2 regions of the Enteractinococcus fodinae genome follow, and region 2 is predicted to be linked to the other one. Evidence: riboswitches for the same ligand, from Rfam matches in the RefSeq annotation. Region 2 holds a riboswitch; the other holds the start of a gene.
The links. Region 2 has a riboswitch for S-adenosylmethionine ahead of J2S62_RS00310 (MetQ/NlpA family ABC transporter substrate-binding protein). Riboswitches for the same ligand answer to the same signal wherever they lie in the genome.

Region 1: linked by a shared signal. The riboswitch ahead of J2S62_RS02350 (flavin reductase family protein) and the one ahead of J2S62_RS00310 (MetQ/NlpA family ABC transporter substrate-binding protein) in region 2 are both predicted to bind S-adenosylmethionine.

The regions. Positions count from the first base shown of each region.
Region 1 covers NZ_JAVDYJ010000001.1:511,972-517,814, reverse strand. The annotation lists gene J2S62_RS02365 (O-acetyl-ADP-ribose deacetylase) at 1-37, shown strand, start outside; gene J2S62_RS02360 (mechanosensitive ion channel family protein) at 34-1,644, opposite strand; gene hisD (histidinol dehydrogenase) at 1,703-3,010, shown strand; SAM riboswitch class IV at 3,065-3,187, shown strand; gene J2S62_RS02350 (flavin reductase family protein) at 3,226-3,759, shown strand; gene J2S62_RS02345 (RNA-binding S4 domain-containing protein) at 3,766-4,134, shown strand; gene J2S62_RS02340 (cold-shock protein) at 4,425-4,640, shown strand; gene J2S62_RS02335 (hypothetical protein) at 4,637-5,746, shown strand; gene J2S62_RS02330 (MFS transporter) at 5,747-5,843, opposite strand, start outside.
Region 2 covers NZ_JAVDYJ010000001.1:64,543-70,385, forward strand. The annotation lists gene J2S62_RS00300 (helix-turn-helix domain-containing protein) at 1-344, shown strand, start outside; gene J2S62_RS00305 (globin domain-containing protein) at 341-1,549, opposite strand; gene J2S62_RS00310 (MetQ/NlpA family ABC transporter substrate-binding protein) at 1,786-2,682, opposite strand; SAM riboswitch class I at 2,902-2,991, opposite strand; gene J2S62_RS00315 (TetR/AcrR family transcriptional regulator) at 3,250-3,834, opposite strand; gene J2S62_RS00320 (electron transfer flavoprotein subunit beta/FixA family protein) at 3,943-4,740, shown strand; gene J2S62_RS00325 (electron transfer flavoprotein subunit alpha/FixB family protein) at 4,754-5,701, shown strand; gene J2S62_RS00330 (cytochrome b/b6 domain-containing protein) at 5,707-5,843, shown strand, end outside.

The DNA.
Region 1 (5,843 bases), 450 kb from region 2:
GATGAAGGCCCGCTACGACGCCCAGCTCGCGGACTAGCGAGGCTTCTCTTCATCGTCTGGGCGATCGTCCACAGAGCGCTCATCTACTGGGCGCTCGTCTGGATGCTTCTCCTCGTGGGCGGTGTCCTGGGTGTGCTCTTCGAGTTCAGTTTCGTCGGTGCGTTGCGCACGACTACGATAAGCATCCTCACCGGGGCCTGCCATATCTGCGCCACGTTCAATGGCCGCTACCGAACCGGTGTACATTGAGCCATCCTCTGAGGGTTGGGTCAGGGGCACCGGCGAGGTATCCGGGTCGGTTTTTACCAGCCCGTCGGCGTTTTTGCGTGGCACGGTCGGAAAGACCCCAATTTCGACCGGGGGCTCGGTGTGCTGCCAAGAACGCACCTTCTCTTTATCGATCTGCGGGGCTGAGTTCATATCCCAGGATTTTCTGCTGCGCTTGAGCTTTATCTCCGATGTCTGCTCGGACTTGGGCTCAGTCTGAGACTCAAGCCGCTGCGGAGGCGTCTGCTCAATGCGCATGATGTTCATGGCCTCTGGGTGCTGTTCAGAGATGAATCGGATAAAGTCTTCCCGGACCAGGCACTGTAAATCCCATAGATCTCCCGCGTTGCGGGCAGACACCGCGGCGCGCAACGTGGCCCGATCACCGGCGATGTCCAGCACCTGCACAGACATATCGCGTCCGTCCCAAAGGTCCGTCGACTCCAGCAGCGCGCGCAACCGGGAACGCAGCGCGTCGACGGGCACCCGCCAGTCGACATGGAAATCGATCCCGGCGGAAATTTCAGTGCCGGTGCGGGTGTAGTTTTCAAACGGTGTGGTTGTGAAATACGACGATGGGTAGATAATCCGGCGACCGTCCCAGATTTTCAACACCACATACGACATTGTGATGTCTTCAATGGTGCCGTAGTAGTCATCCATCACGACGACGTCTCCGACTCGGATCGCGTCGGTAAACGCCAACTGCATGCCAGCAAAGACGTTGGTCAAGGTGGTTTGAACAGCCAGTGCTGCCACGACGGATACCAAACCAGCCGAGGCTAACAGCCCGGCCCCCAACGCCCGAACCTGCGGAATCGCCAACAGAATGGCTGCCACGGCCACCACAATGATGGCCGTATGGAGCACCCGCTTGATAAGTTGCATCTGGGTTTTGATCCGGCGGCCACGCCGATCGGCGGCGGTGACCTCGTCATATTGCAGCTCCACGCGGCGCTCAATAACATTGACGACCCGAAGCGCTAACCAGGCGAACCCTGAGGCAGTTCCGATCAACAGTAAGAACGCTAAGAGGTCATAGAGTCGAAGATCCCGACCGGAGAGTTCTAACCCGACCCGAGCACCAAGAAACACCATGGCGGTAAATGCAGGCGTCAACAAAATCTTCAGATGCGAGCGCATGCGTTTGCGTCGGCGGAGCACGAAGCCTGCGGCCAGGGCGACCACGGCCGTCAACGCGAACCCCGCCAGCGCCCCAATAGCGATGTTCAAGCTGGCACCAAATATGGGGCCCAGCGAATCAATATTTTCTAATGCCGAGTTTTGAACATCCTCGGGAACTGCTTCTTCAACATTGGGCATTGACGGCCCCTCGGACGGGTCAGCCGGGGCCTCTTCGGTTTCGTGACGCAACATAGGCACCATCCTCTCAGCGCGATCTGAACTAATCCTGAAAACCGATACACTAACAGGCATGCTTCACATCACCGATTTGCGCCCCACCACCTTTGATCCTGCAACCGTGATGCCGCGCGCCAAACTCGAGATTTCTGATGCGTCGGCCGTCGTGGAACCCATCATTGATCAGGTCAAAGCCCGTGGCGCGGAAGCAGTCTTAGACTTCACCGAACAGTTCGATGGGGTACGGCCTGACAACCTGCGCGTCCCCGAGCATGCCATGACGCAAGCCCTCGAGAAACTCGAGGCTGATGTTCGCGATGCGCTAGAAGAATCCATCGCCCGGGCACGGGCAGTCCACGCCGCACAGCTGCCCCCGGACACCGTGGTACCGCTGGCTGATGGCGCCACCGTGGAGAATCACTGGGTTCCCATCCAGCGCGTGGGTCTGTATGTTCCCGGCGGACGAGCCGTCTACCCGTCGTCGGTCATCATGAACGTGGTTCCCGCCCAGGCCGCCGGCGTCCCCGGCATCGCCATCACCTCGCCACCGCAGGCCGACTTCAACGGTCTCCCCCACCCGACCATCCTGGCGGCGTGCAAACTGCTGGGTGTCGAAGAGGTCTATGCCACCGGCGGGGCCCAAGCCATCGCGATGCTCGCGTTGGGTGTCAGCGACGCTTCCGGAGCAACCGTGTGTGAGCCCGTGGACCTGATTACCGGCCCGGGCAATGTGTATGTGGCCGCGGCCAAACAGGCGTTCTTTGGCAAGGTCGGCATCGACGCGGTGGCAGGCCCCTCCGAAATCCTGGTGTTGGCCGATGAGACCGCCAACCCGGCCTGGGTTGCGGCCGACTTGATCTCGCAATCCGAGCACGATCCGCTGGCCGCATCCGTCTTGGTCACCACCTCAATGGACTTCGCCGAAGCCGTCGTGGCACAGATAGAACAGCAAGTGCCCGGAGCCGTGTTGGAAGACCAGATTCGGGAGGCCCTGACCGGCCAACAGTCGGGCGCACTGGTCGTGAGCACCCTGGAAGAAGCCATCGACGTGACCAATGCGATCGCCACCGAACACTTAGAAATCCAAACCAAAGACAACGAAGCGGTACTCGAGCAGATTACGCACGCCGGTGCAGTATTTTTGGGTCCATATGCGCCGGTTCCGCTGGGAGATTACTCCGCCGGATCCAACCACGTCCTGCCCACCTCGGGGACCGCTCGGTTTTCTTCTGGCCTCAACACCGTCTCGTTCTTACGCCTCCAGCAACGCATCCGCTACGACAAGGCCGGTCTGGAACCGTTGGCGCCCGGAATTCAGAGACTGGCGCAATCAGAAGGCTTACACGCCCACGCCGAAGCCATCCGCTACCGGTTTGAATAAATGTGACAATCTCTACTTTGCCCCGTATGCAAAATAGGTTAGTCTTATCTGCAGAATCACGAGCTCTTACGACTATTTAGCCCTGGCTGTAAGACGGCAACCCTCCCACGTTGTAGTGGGGTGCCCCAGGTGATGATTCGGCCGCACGGAAGACCCCGTGTCTGGCAAGTACAGCGTTCGAGCGCCCTCGAGCGCCAACCTTCGAAGGCAAGATTGTGACCTCAACTTTGCAAGCCCGTAACCTGCAGACCACCAAGCTCACCGACGACATTTCACCGCTGTCCCTACGCAGTGCCTTTGGGCAATTCCCCTCGGGTGTGGCGGCGCTCGCCTCATATGATGCGCACGGTAACCCGCAGGGCATGGTTGCTTCCTCATTCACCGTCGGTGTCTCCTTGGATCCACCGCTGGTCTCTGTGGCCGTGCAGAACACTTCGGCCACCTGGCCGCTACTGCGCGAGACTCGCCGCATCGGTGTATCGATTCTTGGTGAAGGTCAGGGACTGATCGCCCGTCAAATGGCCGCCAAGGGCTCGGACCGGTTCGCCGGGCTGCACACCGCTACCAACGACGACGCAATCTTCGTTGAAGAGTCAGCGCTGTGGTTGGAAACCTCGGTGTACGGTGAGTTTCCCGCCGGTGACCACATCGTGGCCCTCTTAGAAGTCCATAACCTGGCGGACTTCACGGACATTCACGAACCGCTGGTCTTCCATAAATCACAATTCCGCAATATTCGGGACCACTAACCTGCCATGGATGCAGTTCGCGTCGATATCTGGCTCCACGCTGTGCGGCTGTTCAAAACCCGCTCAGCGGCGAGTACTGCGGTCAAAGGCGGCAAAATCAAAGTCGACGGGGAACCCGTCAAACCATCCCATAAACTCCGGGTTGGCCAGACGATCACCTTCCGCCAGCCCGGCCGCGAACGGATCATCGAAGTCACCGGCCTGTTGGAGAAACGCGTGGGATACCCGGTGGCCATCAAGCACTACATCGACCACTCCCCCGCACCGATCCCACGGCACCTGGTCGCCGTCCCCAAGCGTGAACGCGGGACGGGTCGACCGACGAAGAAGGAACGCCGACAGCTCGACCGGTTGCGCGGATACAACAGTCAATAAAAGCATCCAGGAAGTTCACAGCTGGCGTTCGGATAGTTTAAAATAACCTTTATTACACTAGAGGTACCTCTTCAAGGTGCGAGTGATGTTGTAATCCCGCCGCCAGATGAACCCCTTTCATCAGGCGGCGGGATTTTTCATGACGAAATCTCACGTTGTGAATCTTGCGTTGATCTATAAGTATGCCCAATGAGTTTCCCAATAAGCCCGTGATCCACTAGCCTGTGGTCTGGTAGAAAATGCACGTCGGCCCGTGTTGATACCTGATTACCAGAAATGAGAATTTATCCATGTCTGATCGGCAGACCGGCACCGTTAAATGGTTCAATATCGAAAAAGGATACGGCTTCATTACCCCCGATGACGCATCGGGGGATGTTTTCGTCCACCACACCGGCATTGACCAAACCGGCTTCCGTCGACTTGAAGAAGGCCAGCAGGTGCACTACGTCATCGCCGCAAGCGACCGCGGACCGATCGCCCAGAAAGTTTCTACGGCGTCATGAGGCTCGCCATTGGAGCGGGCTTCTTAGCGGCCATCGGCCTGTTTGCCTTCGGGCCCGCCAGTGCAGCGTACGCGACGGCGGAGTCTCCTGACCCATCTTCATCCGTGGTGACCGAGGAGCCTTCTGCAGAAGAGACTCCGGGCGGCCAGATGTCTTGCGATATCATCGACACAACCGATGACGCCGTCACGATCGAATCTGAACACCTGGAGACACTGGAAGATCTTGCAGTCATCGAGGATGACGATGAGCACGTGGATTTCGACAGGATAGACCAGACCTCGATTGTGGTGCCTCGCTCCGAGACGGACCTTCTCGTCCTCGTCGAAGGCTGGGATGAACAAAACAGACAAAGGACATATTGCGAGGTAGCTATTCCGGGTATCCCGGAGGAGCCTGAATCGGAGACCACTGAACAGCCGACTAACGACGGAGCTTCTCCGGAGTCCTCCGATGAAGAGTCCCCCGATGAAACAGCTTCTCCGTCACCAACTGTCCCACCGGAGCCGCCTTCTACCACGCCGCAACCGACGCCGTCACGGTCACCTTCACCCAATATGGCCTCTCCGACACCGCCCAGTGCACCGGCGATGACGCCGAGCACCCCCACCACCCCGCAACCGCCGATCGCGAGCGCACCGCCCACGCCCTATGCTCCACCACCAGCATCGACACCGTCCCCATCACCAACGGCCACAACGACACCGTCAGAAGACCTCAGTGCCGCTGACACCGAACGGCGGGGCCCTCGTGAAATTCGCCCGCTCGCCGAAAGCCCGCGGTACTTACTGCCCGAGATATTCGGTATGCAATCGCATCGGGGTTCACCGCTGGTCATGCCCGGTCCCCGCGATGCAGATGAACAAGCTTCCGAACTTGAGACGCTCCCGCCTATTTCTGAGGACGAACTCGATGCGATCAAAGCCCAATTGTCGTCCCCCGGCCATGCCGACCGAACACCAACCGGGAGCCAGGTTGAAAGTGCTGCGCCACAAGAACGCGACTCAGGTCAGCGTTCCTGGTGGCTACTGGGTGGACTGACAAGCGCCGTCGGCATCGGAGCTGTGCTCTGGTGGGCCTTGAATCGCTATAGACGCAACCACTAGTCAGTTCTCCTGGGCAGCATTGGGTTCCGGTCCGGTGCGCTTATTCAACAGTCGTTCTGCCCCAGAGATTCCAAGAATCGCGCAGGCAAACCATATC
Region 2 (5,843 bases):
CTGGTATGGAGCCCGTCATCGATTCGACAGCACTGACCGTTGGGGTACGGCCCTGTCTCTACCAGGGCTTACTCGAAGATGAACGCCCGGTGGTGTGTTCGGTGCACGCCAACCTTGTGCGCCAACAACTCGACCAGGTTGACGGGCCGCTCACACTGCGCCGCCTCCACCCCTTCACCACCGCGCACAGTTGCTTGCTGGTGCTTGGCACCGACGACACCGAACCAGCAACACAGCAGCTCGGCATCGATGCGAACCGCACCGACGCCGAGCTGGCGGACTTTGCCCTACGGGCCCAGCAGCGAGCTCTGGCCGAAGGGCAGGAGACGGCCTGTCAGGTTTAGGCCGGACGCTGTGCCCACATATCGGGGCCGAAGACCTCATAGTGGATCGATTCCGAGGGCACGCCCTGGTCCATGAGCGTCTTTCGAGCGATCTGCATAAACGGTAGGGGACCGCACATGAACACTTCGGCATCGGCCGGGAGCTCGACGTCAGAGAGGTCCATGAAGCCCGGGCGCGCTGGATGCAGGGTCGGAGCCTCCTCGGCGCCTTCTTCGTACCAGTTCTGCGCGCGAGCATCCGACATGGCCAGCACCTGACGGCGTAGGCCGTCATACAGGGCGTGATGCGCATGCGTCTTATCGGCGTGGAAGAGACGCACGGTCCGATCGGGTTGTCGACGGGACAGGTCCTCCATAATCGCCGCGACCGGAGTGATACCAATCCCCGCCGAGACCAAAACCAGCGGTTTGTCGGAATCCTGCAGAATGACATCCCCAGCCGGCTGCGACACGTTCAGCACGGTCCCCGGGGTGGCATGCTCATGTAGCCAGCCCGAAACGCGGCCATCCGGTGCGCCATCGACGCCGCGCACTCGTTTGATGGTCACCCGCAGTGAATCGCCGCGCGGACCCGAGGAGATGGTGTACTGGCGGGGCTGGCGATACCCGTCGGGCAGATCCACGGCGATCGACACATACTGGCCCGTGTAGTGACTGGGCACCTGACCGTCCAGCGGGGCCAACAGCAGCGAAAAGATCTCATCGGATTCTTCAAACCGTTCGACCACCCGGTACGGACGGTAGGGTTCTTCAGGATCAGTGCCGGCCTGGGCATAGAGCTTGGCTTCTTCAGCGATCAGGGCGGTGGCAAACAGCCAGTACACTTCATCCCAGGCGGCTGCAATTTCTGGAGTCGCGGCATCGCCGAGGACTTTGGCAACCGCGCCCAGTAGATACCGCCCGACGATCAGATACTGCGAGGCAGTAATCCCCAGTGAGACGTGTTTGTGGGCGATCCGTTGCATGACCGGGGTGAAGTCGGGGGCATCCGGGTCGATGAGATGGACCGCGAAGGCGACGACGGAGGCCGCTAATGCTTTGGGTTGCTCGCCGATCGCCTGGTTGGCTTGGTTGAAAACATTGAGCAGTTCCGGGTGGGCGGCAAACATATCGCGATAAAACAACGCGGTCGCTTCATCGGCGATCTCGGCGACTACACCGGCGGTTTCTTTCACCACGGCTTCAGATTCTGGTGACAGTTTCATGATGGCTTCAGCTCCTTCGACAATGCTCCGCGGCGCGGAGGTGCAGGTAGAGCCATTGTCGGCCAGCTGAGAGGTACGCTGCAGCGGTTTCCACCGTGTTTAATCCCGCAGGAGCAAACCCTGTCGTCAGGTCAGAGGCACTGAGAAACAGGTTGTTAACATTCATGCGTGGACGACCCACTCGAGTTTGTGTTGGATCGCGCTGCAGGCAGCCGGTGATTGGTATCGAGGGAGCCTTAGGAGGCTTCCTCAGTGGCTTGAAAATCTTCCCAGAGTTCCGATATGTCGAGATCGAATGCGGTTTTTTTGAGGCCGCCGATGTATCCTTCAAACCACTCCTGCACCTCTTCTGACTGGTAGGCCGCCCGTAGAGCTTCGTATTTTTCAGGCTCATTCTCGGCAAAGTCAGACGCTGCGGCAATCACCACGGTATAAGGTATTTGAGCTTCTGCATCTTCTTCGATCAGCAATGGTTCAGTAGCCTCTACCTCGAGATCTGCTTCTGCGATAAGCCTGGTGAATGAAAAGCCTGCGTCCACATCAGGAAGGATTTGTGCCAGGGATTGCTGGTCTACTTCGACGAAATCATATTCGTTCGGGTTATCGATAATGTCTTCTTGAGAAATCTGGGTGACGTCCTGAGAGGTATCCACTTCCAAGAGGCCAGCTTCGTGCAATAGCAGAAGTCCTCGCCCGTTGTTCGCGCGATCTACGGGGAGAGCAATTTGCGCGCCGTGTGGTAGCTCTTCCACGGTATCGTGTCGCTCGGAGTAGATACCTGCGGGGGCTTGAAATACTGCGAGTAGTGGCTCGACATCTAGATCGTAATCGTCATTGAACTGTCGCAGATATGCCAAATGCTGGAAGTAGTTGACATCATACTCACCGTTGGAAACCACTTGATTCGGCTGGACTATATCGGTGACGTAGGTGGGCTCTAAGGTCCAGCCTTCCGCTTCCAGGATGTCGGAGGCTATGTTCGTTGGTTCCTGGAACGGGCCAGACTCCGTGAGGATCATCGAAATGGTCTGATCATCATCATTAGCTAATCCGCAAGAACTTAGGGCAAGGATTCCGGCAGCACTCACGGCTCCAAATAGCAGTTTCGAAGGTGTGCGATGTGGGACAGTCATGAATTCATCTCTCTATGGATCGAGTCGAAGGAACATACTCGCCGGGCGGCGGTGAAGTTCCATAAGGATGAGGTGCGCTTCGGCAGTGATGCGACAGATCGTGTTCACCTTGTCGCCGCGTCTGGGTATCTAGGACGATCCGCAATACGAGGTGTGCTGTTCCCAGGTAAACGTCGGCGCGACAAACATGGAAGAAACAGAAAATGCGATCACAAAAAGGCTCCATCGTTGCTGGCGGTAGCACCGGACCCCTAGGGGAGGTTGCTGCGACGTCGTTGAGCCAGATCTCTCAGTCGCTCTGGATGGTAATGATCCGTGTTCACGGATCGAGAGTCACTCTACATCGAAGGGGATGGGGAAACGTCTCAGTCGGGTCTTAGGGCTGGCTGTGACCCAGGTCAGCGGCTACTCACAACATGTCGGCCGACATAAGAAACCCCGTCATTGCAACGTTGTAGGGTCAGAGGCCAAGCTATTGAGCTCGACGAAATACCTAGTTAGCAGTGTTAAGTAGTGTTGCGTCAGGTGAATATTTATGCCGACGCGGCAGGAGACCACGAACCACCCTCAGTGTTTAGTCTTGCGCAGGCTCAATCGATATTGCTCTGGGTCGCGCTGCAAATAGCCGGCGATTTGATCGACGAAGGGTTGCATCAGTACCTGGCCGAGTTGGACCAGCATGACTTGCATGACCTGGTCTTCTGCTTCGCGGGCCGTCGAAGCGATCCCGTGTCGACGCAGATCTTTAATCTGCCGTAATGCCATGCGGGTGAACCGCTCGGTAATGTCGGAACCCTCTCCATTGCCCTCGATGAGCATCATGCGCCGCAGATAGGCGGCTACCAGCGGGTTCGCGTCGATATGATCCATCAGCCGCTGATCGAGTTTCTTGACGACCCCGTCCACGGTAGCGTCGGTTTCTTTATATTCGATCGCTTTCTGAATGCCGTTAAGTAAATCATCCTCCACGGCCTGAATCAGCCCAGCTTTGGTGCCAAAATGATGCGTAATCAGCCCCACGGTGACGCCAGCGCGTGACGAGATGGCGCGCATTGAGGTGGCGTCGGCTCCGTTGAGCGCAAAAAGCTCCAGGGCCACCTGACGAATGCGGGCCTTGGCGGTCAAATCGGCGTTAAGATCGGCTGTCGGCATGGGACGCTACCTTTTTACGGTATGGTGTTTGAGGTCACAGCTTCCGTAACCTTCGGGTTCTATGGGGCATCTAGATTGTACGGTATATTGTACAAAAATATAGTCTGAGTGAACGTCATCACTGTTGAGGTGGACATGAAAGTCGTAGTGCTAGTGAAGCAGGTGCCTGACACCTATGAGAAACGCCAGATCGCGTTGGATACCGGCCTGTTGGCTCGGGAAGCATCCGAAAATGTGGTCGATGAAATCGACGAACGGGTCTGTGCTGTCGCGGCCGATCTGAAAAAAGACGGGACTGCGACCGAGGTCGTGGCGGTGACCATGGGTCCTGCTGACGCGGATAAAGCCATCCGGAAGGTGCTAGCACTGGCAGCAGATCGTGCCGTTCACGTGGTCGATGACGCGCTGGCAGGGTCGGATATGGTCCAGACCGCCCGCGTATTGGCCGAAGCGGCCAAAGACGCCGACATTATTTTGTCCGGTGCCGAATCCACCGATGGTCGCGGCGCCATGGTCCCAGCGATGATCGCTGAAATCTTGGGCCGTCCACACATCGTGGGCGCGGACTCGATCGAGATTGCCGACGGGACGATCACCGGTGTGACCAACACCGAAACCGAAAAAATCACGCTGTCGGCGACGACTCCAGCGGTCGTATCGCTGACCGAAAAGGCCGGCGAGCCAAAACTGCCAAACTTCAAAGCCATCCGTGAGGCCAAGAAGAAAGAAATCGCCGTAACCTCACTTGCTGATCTCGGTATTTCGGCCGGGCCAGATGCCGCGTATGTGCGTAACGTGATGGTTTCTGCCGCAGAACGCCCGCCGAAAGAGGCCGGCCAGAAGGTCTCGGGCGATACCGCTGCCACTGAACTTGTCGACTTCCTTGCCCAACGGCACTTGATCTAAGGAGCTTTCCTACGTGACGAAAGTACTTGCTTTAGTAACGAATGCAGAACCCGCTGAAGTACTGGGTGCCGCCTCAATCGTTGGCGACCCCGTCGCCGTGGTCACCTCGACTCCCGATGCCGAGACCATCGCAGCGCTGGGACAGGCCGGGGCCACCGAAATCTTTGTACACACCGGTCCAGAGGATCAGTTCGGTACCGCCGACGTCGCCGCCGGTGTAGCTGCTGTAAAACATTACGGCGCGTCACTGCTGCTCATGGCACATGGCCCGGTCAATGCCTCCTTTGCCGGTCGTATTGCCATCGCAGCCAAGGGCGCGGTCGCCGCTGATGCCACCGGGTTGTACTGGGATGCTGACGGCCAAGAAACCGTCGTCACCCACTCGATTTTCGGTGGCGACTACAACACCGAATCCACCGTCGAAGGTGGGCTGATGATCGCCACCCTGCGTCCCGGCACGATCGATACCCGCGCCGCAGCTGTTGCTGAACCTACCGTGGTGAACTCCGATGTTGAGGTTCAGACCGGCCCAGGTGCCACCATCGTGTCGGCCGAAGAGGTTGAGGCCGCTTCGGACCGCCCAGCCCTGACCGCTGCCTCAGTCGTCGTCTCGGGTGGTCGCGGTCTAGGTTCCGAAGAGAACTTCAAACTCGTCGAGGACCTGGCTGATCAATTCAATGCCGCCATCGGTGCCTCCCGTGCTGCTGTCGACTCCGGTTACGTGCCGCACAACTTACAGGTTGGACAAACCGGTGTTTCGGTTTCCCCGGATCTCTACATTGCGGTAGGAATTTCCGGTGCGATCCAGCACTTGGCTGGTATGCAGACCGCCAAGACCATTATTGCCATCAACAAGGACGAAGACGCCCCAATTTTCGATGTGGCTGACTTCGGTGTGGTGGGTGACCTCTTCGAGGTCGTGCCAAAAGTTGTTGATGAAATCCAAGCCCGTCGAAGCTGATATTTATGTCTAAACGTCGAATGGTCGGATGGCAGCCGTTGGCCGTCGAAAACCCCGACGCGCCCACCGCTGCCCCAGCACCAGCTGCACCCCAAGCGGCCCCAGAGCCTGCACAAACACCGGCACCTCAGCCAGAGCACAC